2 regions of the Sphingomonas sp. FUKUSWIS1 genome follow, and region 2 is predicted to be linked to the other one. Evidence: riboswitches for the same ligand, from Rfam matches in the RefSeq annotation. Region 2 holds a riboswitch; the other holds the start of a gene.
The links. A riboswitch is a leader RNA that binds a small molecule or an ion and turns the genes downstream of it on or off. The one in region 2 is predicted to bind cobalamin.
Positions count from the first base shown of each region.

Region 1 (8,944 bases), on a different contig from region 2:
TCCGCGCGCGCCTATGTCTATGCCGTCGCGCGATCGTGCGATGCGGGCAAGACGACGCGGTTCGACGCGGCGGGCGCGATCCTGCTGGCGAGCGAGAGCGCGGTGAAGGTCTCGCTGGAATCGATCCAGGCTCTGGGTGGCGCTGGCTATACCAAGGACTGGCCGGTCGAGCGTTTCATGCGCGACGCCAAGCTGCTCGACATCGGCGCGGGAACGAACGAGATTCGCCGGATGCTGATCGGACGCGAACTGATCGGTGCCGCACCCAAGGTGATGCAATGAGCGTGCGGATCAGGTCGCTGCGGGGTGAACGGTGAGCGGGCCCGTCCTCGATACGAAGCTGTCGGTCGACGCCGAAACGTTCCAGGCGAATGCGGCGCACAACCGCGCGCTCGCCCAGCGCCTGCGCGACGACGTTGCGCGCGTCGCGCTCGGCGGGGACGCCCGTTCGCGCGACCGGCACGTTGCGCGTGGCAAACTGCTTCCGCGCGACCGGGTCGAGCGCTTGCTCGATCCGGGTTCGCCGTTCCTCGAGATTGGTCAGCTCGTCGCCAACGGCCTGTATGACGACGCGGTCCCCGGCGCGGGAGTGATCGCGGGGATCGGCCGCGTTGCCGGGCGGCAATGCATGATCCTGTGCAACGATGCGACGGTGAAGGGGGGGACCTATTTCCCGCTGACCGTCAAGAAACACCTGCGAGCGCAGGAAATCGCACAGGAAAATCGTCTGCCGTGCATCTATCTCGTTGATAGTGGCGGGGCGAATTTGCCCCATCAGGCGGAAGTGTTTCCCGATCGCGAGCATTTCGGGCGTATCTTCTACAACCAGGCGCAGATGTCGGCGCTGGGGATTCCGCAGATTGCCTGCGTGATGGGAAGCTGCACCGCGGGCGGCGCCTATGTCCCGGCAATGTCCGACGAGACGATCATCGTCCGCGGGCAGGGCACGATCTTCCTTGCCGGGCCGCCGCTGGTCAGGGCGGCGACGGGCGAGGTGATTTCCGCGGAGGACCTCGGTGGAGCGGACACGCATGGACGACGGTCGGGCGTCGTCGATCATGTCGCGGAATCGGACGACCACGCGCTGACGATCGTTCGCGACATCGTCTCGACTTTGCCGCCACAGGTCCCTGTCACGGTGAACCGGCAACCGGCACGCCCGCCGAAATACGACGCTGAGGGGCTTTACGGTGTCGTGCCGTCCGATGTGCGCGCACCCTATGACGTGCACGAGGTGATCGCACGGCTGGTCGATGGCAGCGAATTCCATGCGTTCAAGGCGCTTTATGGTACCTCGCTGGTGTGCGGGTTCGCACATATCCACGGGCTCCCCGTCGCGATCCTCGCCAACAACGGCGTCCTGTTCAGCGAAAGCGCACAGAAGGGCGCGCATTTCATCGAGCTCGCCTGCCAGCGCAAGGTACCGCTGTTGTTCCTCCAGAACATCTCGGGTTTCATGGTCGGCGGGAAGTATGAGGCGGAAGGCATTGCCAAACATGGTGCAAAGCTCGTGACGGCAGTCGCGACCGCGACCGTGCCGAAGATCACGGTGCTGATCGGCGGCAGTTTCGGCGCCGGCAATTACGGCATGTGCGGACGCGCCTATTCGCCACGTTTCCTGTTCAGCTGGCCGAACAGCCGGATCAGCGTGATGGGCGGCGAGCAGGCGGCCTCGGTCCTCGCCACCGTTCACCGCGACGCGGACGACTGGACGGCGGAGGAGGCGGAAGCGTTCAAGGCGCCGGTTCGTCAGAAATATGAGGACGAGGGGAATCCCTGGTACGCGACCGCGCGGCTGTGGGACGACGGGATCATCGATCCTGCGCAGACCCGCGACGTTCTCGGCCTCGCGCTCGCCGCGACGCTCAACGCTCCTATCGCCGAACGCCCCGCGTTCGGTGTGTTCAGGATGTAAGCCGATGATCCTGCTATCGTTTCTGCTGGCCGCGGGTCAGGTCACACCGGTCCAGCCGATCGTCAAGGGCACCGGCTTGCCGCCAGTCGTGGTGACCGAGGAGGCTGGCGTCATGGTGCCGATCGACGCGATGTTCGCTGCGTTGGCCACCCGCGATGGCCAGGCACTGCTCGCACAGGTACGCCCCGAGGGGGGTGCTACGGCAGTGGAAGAAATGGCCGACGGCACGCGCATCATCCGCCGGACCGGCTGGTCCGACTTCGCCGCCCGTCTGAAGCCCGGACCGGAGCGATATGCGGAACGCCTGACGGATCCCGCCGTGGATATCGATGGCGATATCGCGATGGTATGGTCGCCCTATGTCTTCACCATCGACGGCCGGGTCGCGCATTGCGGGACCGACCATTTCGACATGGTGCGCGACGCGGGCCGGTGGAAGATCCTCAACATCACTTGGTCTAAGCGGACCACCGGATGCCCCGCGCAATGATCGAATCACTGCTCATCGCCAATCGTGGCGAGATCGCCTGCCGCATCATCCGCACAGCTCGGGCGTTGGGAATCCGCACGATCGCGGTCTATTCCGATGCCGATGCGGGCGCGCTGCATGTCAGGCACGCGGACGAGGCGGTGCATATCGGTGCGAGCCCGGCGCGCGAGAGCTATCTGGTCGGAGAGCAGATTATCGCCGCCGCGCTCGCCACCGGCGCTGAGGCTATTCATCCGGGGTACGGGTTCCTGTCCGAGAATGCGGACTTCGCGCAGGCCGTGCTTGATGCAGGGATCCTGTGGGTTGGCCCCGATCCCGACAGCATCCGCGCGATGGGGCTGAAGGATGCCGCGAAGCAGCGAATGATGGCGGCCGGGGTCCCGGTGACGCCAGGCTATCTGGGGGAAGACCAGTCGCCTGATAGGCTCCAGCGTGAGGCGGATGCCATCGGCTACCCGGTCCTGATCAAGGCCGTCGCCGGCGGCGGCGGCAAGGGTATGCGCCGCGTCGACGCGTCCGCCGACTTTGCCGACGCGCTCGCGTCGTGCCAGCGCGAAGCTTCCGCATCCTTCGGCAATACCGACGTGCTGATCGAGAAATATATCCTCTCGCCGCGGCATATCGAGGTGCAGGTGTTCGGCGACCGTCAGGGTAACGTTGTCCATCTGTTCGAACGCGACTGTTCGTTGCAGCGCCGGCATCAGAAGGTGATCGAGGAGGCCCCGGCGCCCGGCATGGATGATGCGACGCGCGCGGCGATCTGCGCGGCGGCGGTGCGCGCGGCACAGGCCGTGAACTATATTGGCGCGGGTACGATCGAGTTCATCGCCGATGCGAGCGAAGGCCTGCGCGCCGATCGGATCTGGTTCATGGAAATGAACACCCGGTTGCAGGTCGAGCATCCCGTCACCGAGGAAATCACCGGACAGGATCTGGTCGAATGGCAGCTGCGGATTGCCAGCGGCGAGGCGTTGCCGCTGCAGCAGCATGATCTTGCGATCCGCGGATGGGCGATCGAGGCGCGGCTCTATGCGGAGGATCCCGCCAAGGGTTTCCTGCCGTCGATCGGGCGGCTCGAGGCGTTCGATCTGGGTGATGCGGCGCGGGTCGATACGGGCGTCGAACAGGGGGCGGACATCTCGCCCTATTATGACCCGATGATTGCCAAGGTGATTGCCTGGGGCGACACGCGTGAAGCCGCGCGCGAGACGTTGGCGGAGGCGCTGGACAAGGCGGTCGTCTGGCCGGTCCGGTCGAATGCGGGGTTTCTCGTCCAGGCGCTCGACCATTCGGAATTTGTCGCGGGAACGCTCGATACCGGGCTGATCGCCCGCGAAGGTGCGGCGCTGATGCCCCCGGCGCAGCCCAGCGAGGAAGCGCTGATCGAGGCCGCGCGCACGCTCGTACGCGCCGAGCCGATGGCGGGCTTTCGTCTCAACGCGGCCCCTTTGAAGGCCGCGCGGTTCCTGCTCGACGACGACGCGGTGACGATCGATCTCGACGGTCGCGGCGTCCATGAACCGGTCGATGCCGCCCTCGTTTCCGATGCCGGGCAGACCTGGCAGTTGCGGCCCTGGCGTGCGTCTGGCGCGGCGATGGGGGCGGCAGCGGATGGCGCGATCTTATCACCGATGCCGGGACGGATCATCGCGGTCGACGTGGCTGTCGGGGACCGTGTCGCAAAGGGGCAGAAGCTCGTGACGCTGGAGGCGATGAAGATGGAGCATTCGCTCGTCGCGCCGTTCGACGGGACGGTTGCCGAACTGACCGCGATCGAAGGCGGGCAGGTGAGCGATGGCATGGTGCTCGCGCGTATCGAGAAGGATGACTGATGGCCGGCCGCTATTTCGACCGATGGGTAGTCGGCGACCGGATCGTCCATGAGATCCGCCGCACCGTCACGGAGACGGACAACCTCCTGTTTTCGACGATGACGCACAATCCGCAGCCGCTGCACCTCGACGCGGAGGCGGCGAAGGCGAGCGAATTCGGCCAGATCCTCGTCAACGGCACCTTCACCTTCGCGCTGATGGTCGGCCTGTCGGTGGGGGACACGACGCTCGGGACGCTCGTCGCCAATCTCGGTTACGACAAGCTCGTGCATCCAAAACCCGTCTTTATCGGCGACACGATGCGCGCCGAGACCGAGGTCGCCGAGCTCAAGCCCAGCCGGTCGCGCCCGAACGCCGGGATCGTCACATTCATGCACCAATTGATCAACCAGCGTGACGAGATCGTCTGTCAGTGCCTTCGCTCGGCGCTGCTGCTGCGGACGTCGGCATGAGGTTGCGCTCGCTGCTATTCGTGCCCGCAGACCGGCCCGAGCGTTTTGCGAAGGCCGCAGCGAGCGGGGCCGATGCCATCATCCTCGATCTGGAGGATTCGGTCTCGCTCTCCCGCAAGGCTGTTGCCCGCGAGGCGGTCCGGGCCGCGTTGCAGGACCACACCGACGTCGTGCGGATGGTCCGGATCAATCCCGTCGACTCGGGGTGGCTGGACGACGATATCGCTGCGGCGAGGGGCGCCGATGCGATCATGCTGCCCAAGGCGACCGGACCCGCGACCGTCCTCGCGCTGGTCGAGGCTTATGGCGATGACTGTCCGCCGATCCTGCCGATCGCGACCGAAGTGCCCGCCGCGATCTTCACACTGGGCGAATATGCGCGGGTCAACGGCCGGTTATGCGGCCTGACCTGGGGCGCCGAAGACCTGCCCGCGGCGATCGGCGCGGCGACCAGTCGGGAGGACGACGGGTCCTATACCGAGCCCTATAAGCTCGTACGATCGCTGCTGCTGTTCGGCGCGCATGCGGCGGACGTAGCGGCGATCGAAACGGTCTATCCAGCAATCGCGGACATTGACGGGCTGGCAGCCTATGCCGCGCGCGGCAGCCGCGACGGCTTCACCGGCATGATGGCGATCCACCCGTCGCAGGTCGCCACGATCAACGCCGCGTTCACGCCGGATGCGGCGAGCGTGGCACGTGCGCATGCCGTCGTCGCAGCGTTTGCGGCGGCTCCCGAGGCCGGCGCGCTGCAGCTTGATGGACGGATGATCGATGCGCCGCACCTGCGCCAGGCGCGGGCGATCCTCGCGAGACTCTAGGCCCATTGGCGGCAGGAATTTTCTGCGCTACCGTCGCCCCGCGAAACCGGTGAAGGCCGGGGTCGCAGATCGCGTCGGTGCCCCTCGGGGCTTCAAAGGGAATGCGGTGCGGGAGGCGAGCCTCCTCATGCCGCGGCTGTCCCTGCAACTGTAAGCGGTGAGCGCGGTGCGCATGTTCCTTCGTTATGAGGGGACGACCACTAGGCCTGAGCGTAAGCGCAGGGCCCGGGAAGGTCGCGTACCGGGCGTCGACCCGCGAGCCAGGAGACCTGCCGGCGCTCGGTCGCTCTTGCCATGGTCCAGGGGATGGCCGCGGCACGGTACTCCGTCTGAGCGACGAACCATGCGGCGGGGGCCGCTTCGGTGCGCGTGGCGGGTGCAGTTCGGCGTACACCCCAAGCGTTGCGCCGGCTGTCCGTGGCATCGGACGGCAGGCCCCGGCCGGTCGCTCGCGACGCCGGGAGTATCGTTTCATGACCAGAGTTTTCGTTTCGCTTGCGGCGCTCGCGACCGCCACGGCCTTTGCATCGCCGGGCGCGGCCGAGCCCGATCCGGTTACTGCGGCGACGGGCGAGGCGGCAGCGGGCGGCGCCGAGCTGGTGGTTACCGCATCGCGATCAGGCGACGCTGTTCCCGCCGATCAGCTCGGGGCGTCGGTGACGGTGCTCGACGCCGCTACGCTCAACCAGCGCCAGACCCGGATCGTGTCCGACGTGTTGCGCGACGTCCCTGGACTGGCGGTCAGCCGGACCGGCGCGGTCGGGGGGACGACGCAGGTCCGGATCCGTGGGTCGGAGGGCAATCACTTGCTCGTGCTGATCGACGGGATCGAAGTGTCCGATCCCTATCAGGGCGAATATGATTTCGGCACGCTGATCGCCGACGAGGCGGCACGGGTCGAGGTGCTGCGCGGCCAGCAGTCCGCGCTGTACGGGTCCGATGCGATCGGCGGCGTCGTCCAGTATCTCACGCTCAGCGGCGCGGAGGCCCCGGGTGTATCACTGCGGGCCGAAGGGGGATCGTTCGGCACATTTTCGGGCGGCGCGCGGGTCGCGGGCGTAGCGGGCAATCTCGACTACGCGCTGTCGAGTTCGACCTATCTCACCGACGGCACGCCGACCGCACGGGGCGGATCGCGCGACATCGGCGCGAAGAGCGTCGGCGCGACGGGCAAGCTCAGCTGGTCGCCCACCGACACGCTGAAGGTCACGGGCGTCGGGCGCTACAGCTATACCGATGCCGACAGCAACGACACGGCATTGAGCGGCCCGCAGTTCGGCACGATCGTCGATACGCCAGGCGCGCGCAGCACGGTCGAGGCATATTACGGGCTCGTCCGGGCCGAGTTGGCGCTGGCGGATGGCCGCTGGACGAATGCGCTCAGCGGCCAGTTTGCCGATACGACACGCCGGGCGCTGGTCGACGATGCCTTGAGCTTTGGCAACAAGGGCCGGCGGTACAAGGGATCGTTCGAAAGCGCCTTCCGGTTCGGCACCGATCGCATCCGGCATCGGCTGACCGCCGCAGTCGATGTCGAGCGTGAGGAATTTCAGACGCTTAGCGCGGCTCCTTCGGAGTTCGTCTTTACGGGACGGCGGCATACCGACAATATCGGGATCGTTGGCCAGTATGACGTCGTCGTCGACGATGCGCTCGCGATCGGCGGATCGGTGCGGCGCGACGAGAATAACCGGTTCGATGACACCACCACCTACCGCGCGCAGGCGAGCTATCGTTTTGCGACCGGAACGCGGGTGCGCGGCGCCTACGGTACCGGCGTGAAGAACCCCGGCTACTTCGATCTCTTCGGCTATTCCGACGGTCGTTACATCGGCAATCCGAACCTCAAGCCCGAAAAGTCAAAGGGGTGGGAAGCCGGGGTCGAACAGGCTTTCGGGGGGGATCGTGCGACGATCGGCGCGACCTATTTCGACAGTCGGCTGACGAACGAGATCTTTACCACCTATCCTGCCCCCGACTTCGTCGCGACGCCCGGCAACCGCAATACGCGATCGACGCAGCATGGCGTCGAGGTGTTTGCCACCGCCCAGCCGATTCCGCAGCTGCGCTTCGACCTCGCCTATACCTATCTGAAGGCGCGCGAGGACGGGGGCGTGGAGATCCGGCGCCCCAACCATATCGGCAGCGTCAACATGACTGCGTTCAGCCGCGACGAGAGCGCCTCGGCGACCCTCACCGTCCGGTATAATGGCCGGCAGCAGGACGATGCCTATACCGATCCGAGCTATGTCCCTGTCCGCGTTTCGCTCCAGGAATATGTCCTCGTCAACCTGAACGCGGCGTACAAGCTGACGCCCCGGCTATCGGTCTTCGGTCGGGTCGAAAACCTGTTCGACGAGCGGTACGAGGAGGTGTTCAGCTATGTCGGTCAGGGGCGCGGTGCCTATGCCGGCGTGAAGGCAGCATTCTGATGCGGAGCGAGGCGGAGCACACGGCGCGGATGGCCAAGAAGAAGGTCGTCCAGGACAAGATCGTCGCGGCCAAGACGATCGAGAAGGGCCTGCTGATGGTCCACACCGGACCGGGCAAGGGCAAGACCACCGCGGCGCTCGGCATGGCGGTGCGGATGATGGGGCATGGGCGAAAGGTCGGGATCGTGCAGTTCGTCAAGGGTGCGATGACGACCGGCGAGAAGGTCATCTTTGACGCCTTCCCCGATCTGGTCGAATTCAAGCCGATGGGCGAGGGCTTTACCTGGGATACGCAGGATCGGGCCCGCGATATCGCCGTGGCGCGCGAAGGGTGGCACGAGGTCCGCCGGATGATCCTCGACCCGAGCTATGCGATGGTCATCGCCGACGAGATCAACATCGTCCTGCGCTACGACTATCTGCCACTCGACGAGGTACTTGCGGGATTCGCAGCGCGACCGGCGATGACGCATGTCGTGGCGACGGGGCGCAACGCGCCCGAGGCGTTGATCGCCGCAGCGGATCTCGTCACCGAGATGGGGCTGGTCAAGCATCCGTTCCGGGGCGGGGTCAAGGCCCAGGCCGGCGTCGAGTTCTAACGGCCGCGGCGAGGACTAGCTGGACGCTGCGTGCGCAACTGCGCCGCGAGGCTTTGCGCGGCCAGCACATAGGCGGGACCTCCGCAGACGGTCCACGCCTCGGGGATGCGCAGACGGGGAATCCCGTCGAGAATCGGATGATGCAGCATTTCGGTGCCCTGATCGGTCACGCGGTCGGTGGCGCTCTCAACGACGAGATAGTCCGGGCGTGCCAGCGCCATTTGTTCGAGCGACAGTTGCGAAAGTGCCGGCTTGCCGAGCCGGGTCGCGAGATTGGCCAGCCCGAGACGCTGCATCAGTTCGTCGACGAGCGTGCCGGTACCCGTCAGGAAACCCCGACGCTGATAATAGGCCGCCGTACGACCACCTCCCGGGGCGCGCGGCAATCGTGCGAGCGCGGTGT
Region 1 is NZ_JPJC01000014.1:6,171-15,114, reverse strand. It holds gene sphsw_RS01475 (isovaleryl-CoA dehydrogenase) at 1-282, shown strand, start outside; gene sphsw_RS01470 (carboxyl transferase domain-containing protein) at 314-1,915, shown strand; gene sphsw_RS01465 (nuclear transport factor 2 family protein) at 1,920-2,405, shown strand; gene sphsw_RS01460 (acetyl/propionyl/methylcrotonyl-CoA carboxylase subunit alpha) at 2,402-4,237, shown strand; gene sphsw_RS01455 (MaoC family dehydratase) at 4,237-4,689, shown strand; gene sphsw_RS01450 (HpcH/HpaI aldolase/citrate lyase family protein) at 4,686-5,510, shown strand; cobalamin riboswitch at 5,569-5,801, shown strand; gene sphsw_RS01445 (TonB-dependent receptor plug domain-containing protein) at 5,984-7,942, shown strand; gene cobO (cob(I)yrinic acid a,c-diamide adenosyltransferase) at 7,942-8,541, shown strand; gene sphsw_RS01435 (ABC transporter substrate-binding protein) at 8,538-8,944, opposite strand, start outside.
Region 1: linked by a shared signal. The riboswitch ahead of sphsw_RS01445 (TonB-dependent receptor plug domain-containing protein) and the one ahead of sphsw_RS06390 (TonB-dependent receptor) in region 2 are both predicted to bind cobalamin.

Region 2 (4,733 bases):
GCATCGCAACGATCGTCTCGATCGGTCCGTTGGGCTCTGCGGCGGCGAGCGCATGCAGATGCTTGAGATGCCGACGGGCGAAGGTGACATAGGGCGAGCGCAGCGTCTGATAGGTGACGTGCTTCTCCCAGCGCTCGAGGACCGATCCGCCAAAGGGCCGCTCGGCCTTGCCGGCATATAGGCCGACATAGACGAGCCGGTCGTCATGGAACATGCCGTAGATGCCGGGCCCGCGCAGTGCCTCCGGCTCCCCCGCCCAGGGTGCCCGCGGCACGGCGCGCAGGTTCATCCATGCCGGCTTGCCGAGCGTGGGCGGCACGGGACGGAGGGTAAACAGCTCGGAAGCCCGGTAAAACGGCATGCGCAATGTCTCCTCATGGGGTGGCCATGCGGCTTAGGCGGGCGCGCGCGCGACCGGCTATCCGGGGTTTTCCCGGGGGGCGACATCGCCGGCGGCCCGTCCCAAGGGCTGCCGGCCGCGGGGCGCGCTAGAAGCCGACGCGAAGCGAGACGTCGATCGCGCGGGGACGGCCGAGCACCCATTGCTGGTTGTTGTACGTGCTGATCGCATAGTTTCGGTCGAATAAATTGTAGCCGTGGATGTCGACCGCGAGCCGTGGCGTCACTGCATAGGAGAGCGTTGCATCGACCATGGTGTAGCTGGGGACGCGAAAGCTGTTGGCGTTGTCCGAATAGCGGCGCCCGACGTAGCGCAGCCCGGCGCGCGCCTGGAGCGCACGCGTTGCGTTCCAGCGCAGCCAGAGATTGGCGAGCGTCTCGGGCACGTCCGGCGGGGTATTGCCGTCAAAGCGCGTGTCGCCGGAGACGAAGTCGTCGAACGTCGCGTCGAGTATGCTGCCGTTCGCATCGATCCCGACACCGTAAGGCAGATCGAGCGATACCGCGGCCTCGATACCCCTGGCCGATCGCTGGCCTACCTGCTCGACCGGGCTCGTCGGGGTCAGCTGCGCCAGCAGGCGTTTCTTGACGATGCGGTAGGCGGCGAGGGTGGCGTTGCCGCGACCGTCGAGGAACACTGCCTTGGCGCCGACCTCGACCTGGTCGCCGACCGCGTTGCTGAACTGCACCTGCCCGGTCGAATAGGTCGTCAGCGTCCCCAGCGGGTCCACGCCGGTGGCATATTGCGCATAGAGCGACACCATCGGGATCGGCTGATAGACGCTCCCGATCCGCCAGGTCAGATTGTGCAGCCGCTTGTCGAGCACGAACGTCTCGGTACCGGCGCCGCCCGGATAGTCGATCGACCAGCGGCGAATCGTGTCGCGCTCGTAGCGCACGCCGCCAACGATCGAGACGTGCGTGCCGAGCTTAAGCCGATCCTCGGCAAAGACCGCATATTCGGTCGTGCGCGTGCGGTAGCGCGGTGCGATGCCTTGCGTGTCGACGATCAGACCGGGATCGAACGCGAAGGGATCGACCTCCGAAACCTGGGGATCAGACCCGAAATTGTGGGAGTAGGTCAGCTTGATGAGGTTGACGTCGAAGCCCATGACAAGGTCGTTGCCGACGCCATCGGCGACGTCCGTCCTGAACGTCACGCTCCCCTGATCGCCCCACTGCGTCTGGTCGTGGACGATGCCGGTCATGTCGGTGCGCAGGATGCTGCCGGGAGTGCCGGTGTTGCCGCTGCCGTTGGCGCAGACGCCGTCCGCGGCGATCCAGCAATAGGTTTCGAGATTGCGCCAGGAGCGTTTGGAGGTGAGGCGATAGGCCTGGTTGCTGACGGTGACCGCATCGCTCGGCGTCCAGTCGAGCTGCAGGCTGGTACGGTTGTCCCGGTAGCGGATGACGCCGTCACGTGTGTTGTAGTTGCGCTCCCGGATGCGGTCGTCGAGCCGTCCTTCGATCAGCGGCGTGCCGAAATAGCGCATCGGCTTCTGGTCGCCATAATCGTCCCGCGCGGTGACGACGAGCGTGTCGGTCGGTGCCCAGCGAAGCGTGCCCGAGACGGCATGGCTGCGCGACTGGCCACGATCGACATAGCCGTCGGACCGGCGATAGCTGCCGTCGATGCGGTAGGAGAGGCGCTCGGTGATCGGCCCCCCTGCGCCCGCCGCGACATGGAAGCTGTCCTGCGAGCCATAGCCGATCTCGCCCTCCACGTGCGTCCGCTGCGTATCGGGTTTGCGCATCAGGACATTCACCGCGCCGCCCAGTGCGCCCTGGCCGTAGAGCACGGAGGCCGGGCCGCTCAGGATGTCGATCCGCTCGACCATCCACGGATCGGTCGGAAAGGTGATCGTGCCGGCCGCCGGGAACAGCCTGATGCCGTCGATGAGCTGGAGCACGGAGCCCTGACCGCTGAACCCCCGCGCGGCGAGTGCGGTGCCGCCATTACCGGGATTGCCCGCGTTGCTGATGCCCGGTGCGCGGCTCGTCGCGTCGATCACGGACAGGTCGCCACGCGCGCGGATCGTGGCGCCATCGATGACCGAGAGCGTCGCGGGGGTCTCGAGCGGCGTGAGGCCCAGGCGGCTGCCGGTCGCATTCGGCGTGGTGAGCGTGTCCTGGGCATGCTGTCCGACGATCAGGATGTCCTTGGTATCGGGATCCGGCACGGACTGGGCGTGGATTTGTGCTGCGAAGACAGGCGACAGAATAGCCCCCGCGAGCGCGAGGCGAGACAATAGGAACGGCATTACGGTAATCCCCCGGGCGTCTGGCGAACCCGGCAGGGACCTCCCGCGAACGGCCGACATCCGCGCCAGCCGGACGCGATTGCGACCGGCACGCATGCCCGTGCGGTCCCCACCGCACACGTCGTCGCTCGACGGAGTACCGTGCCGCGGCCACCCCCTGGGCCAGGCAAGAGCGACCAGACGCCGGCAGGTCTCCTGGCTCACGGGTCACCACACGATACACGGCCTTCCCAGGCCCTCATGACGCAACGTCTGGCCCAGTGGCTGCCCCTTCCTTTGCAGGAAGAAGCGAAATGCATCGCGCTCGCCGCTTACAGTTGCAGGGACAGCCTCGGCTTCAGGTGGCGAACCACCCTCACCGCGTTCCCTATTAAGCCCCTTCCGGGGCACCGACGCGATCATGCCGTCCTGCTCGGATCGAACAGGTCAGCGGCGCCGGTCTATCCCGGTCAGGATCGTTCGGCAATCGTCCGGCGAGCGGCACGATGGCGGCTCGATCGTCCTGCTCGATTGCTGTGATCCAGAAGCTCCGTTTGGCGCGATGCGCGTCCTCGATCAGGAGGCGGCGGTGCCGCACGCTCTGTGCGGGGATGCCACGCTGATGGCATGCAGGATTAAGGGATCGAGATGAAGAACGTGAAGAGCCGTCAGGCCGTGACGGCGATGCTGCTGGCTGCGACATCGGCTGGTGCCATGATTCAGCCGGTTGCCGCGCAGACGGTGGCGCCGGCCGAGACGCAGGCGGAAACCCGCATGACGACCGCTGCGGCACCGTCCAGCGCCGGCAAGCCCGCGCTGGCGCAGGCCGGTGTGGCCGGCACGGTCGAAGCCAAGGGTGATTCGGCCAGTGTCGCCGCACCGCAGATGACCCGCGACAATGGTGCGCCGATCGGCGAGAACCGCCATTCGAAGGCGGCGGGTGACCTTGGCCCCGTCCTGCTCGAGGACACGACGCTGATCGAGAAGCTCGCACGCTTCGACCGGGAGCGCGTGCCCGAGCGCGTCGTCCATGCCCGCGGAACCGGTGCCCACGGCGTCTTCACCGCGACCGCGGACATTTCGAGCATCACCGACGCATCGCTGTTCATGCCCGGCAAGCAGACGCCGGTGTTCGTCCGCTTCTCGACCGTGATCCACCCCTCGGGCAGCCCAGAGGGCATGCGGGATCCGCGCGGCTTTGCGACCAAATTCTATACCGATCAGGGCAATTGGGATCTGGTCGGCAACAACCTGCCGATCTTCTTCATCCGTGACGCGATCCAGTTTCCGGACATGATCCACGCGCTCAAGCCCTCGCCTGTGACGAACAAGCAGGACCCCAATCGCTTCTTCGACTTCTTCTCGGCGACGCCCGAGGCGACCAATATGCTCGCGCATGTCTATTCGAACCTCGGTACGCCGGCATCCTACCGGACGATGGACGGCAACGGCGTCCATGCCTTCAAGCTGGTCAATGCCAAGGGCGAAACAATGTTCGCCAAGTTCCGCTGGATCAGCCGCCAGGGCGTGCGCAACCTGAACGGCGCGCAGGTGGCGACCGCGACCTGGAACTACCTGACCGACGATCTCTATGGCGAGATCGGCAAGGGCAATTTCCCCGTCTGGGACCTGATGGTGCAGACGATGTCGGCATCGGCGTTTGCCAAGCTCGACTATAATCCGTTCGACGACACCAAGGAATGGCTGGGCGTGCCGTTCCGCAAGATCGGCGAGATGACGCTCAACAAGGTGCCGACCAACTTCTTCGACTATACCGAGCAGTCGGCGTTCGCGCCTGCCAACCTCGTGCCGGGGATCGAGGCGTCGCCGGACCGGATGCTGCAGGGGCGGCTGTTCTCCTATTCGGACACGCAGCGCTATCGCATCGGCGCCAATGCGATGCAGTTGCCGGTCAATCGTCCGCTCGCGAGCGTCGTCAACAATTACCAGGACGGCCAGCTCGACCACGCCAACCGCGCGTCCGACGTGAATTATTTCCCGGCGGCGACCGCGGCAAAGTCGACCGATGCCCGCTTCCGTGCCGCGCCCTATGGCATCGACGCGACCGTCGATGCGAAGCCAGTCGCCAAGACC
Region 2 is NZ_JPJC01000090.1:15,231-19,963, forward strand. It holds partial or broken gene sphsw_RS19690 (hypothetical protein) at 1-361, opposite strand, end outside; gene sphsw_RS06390 (TonB-dependent receptor) at 489-2,660, opposite strand; cobalamin riboswitch at 2,829-3,067, opposite strand; partial or broken gene sphsw_RS06395 (catalase) at 3,288-4,733, shown strand, end outside.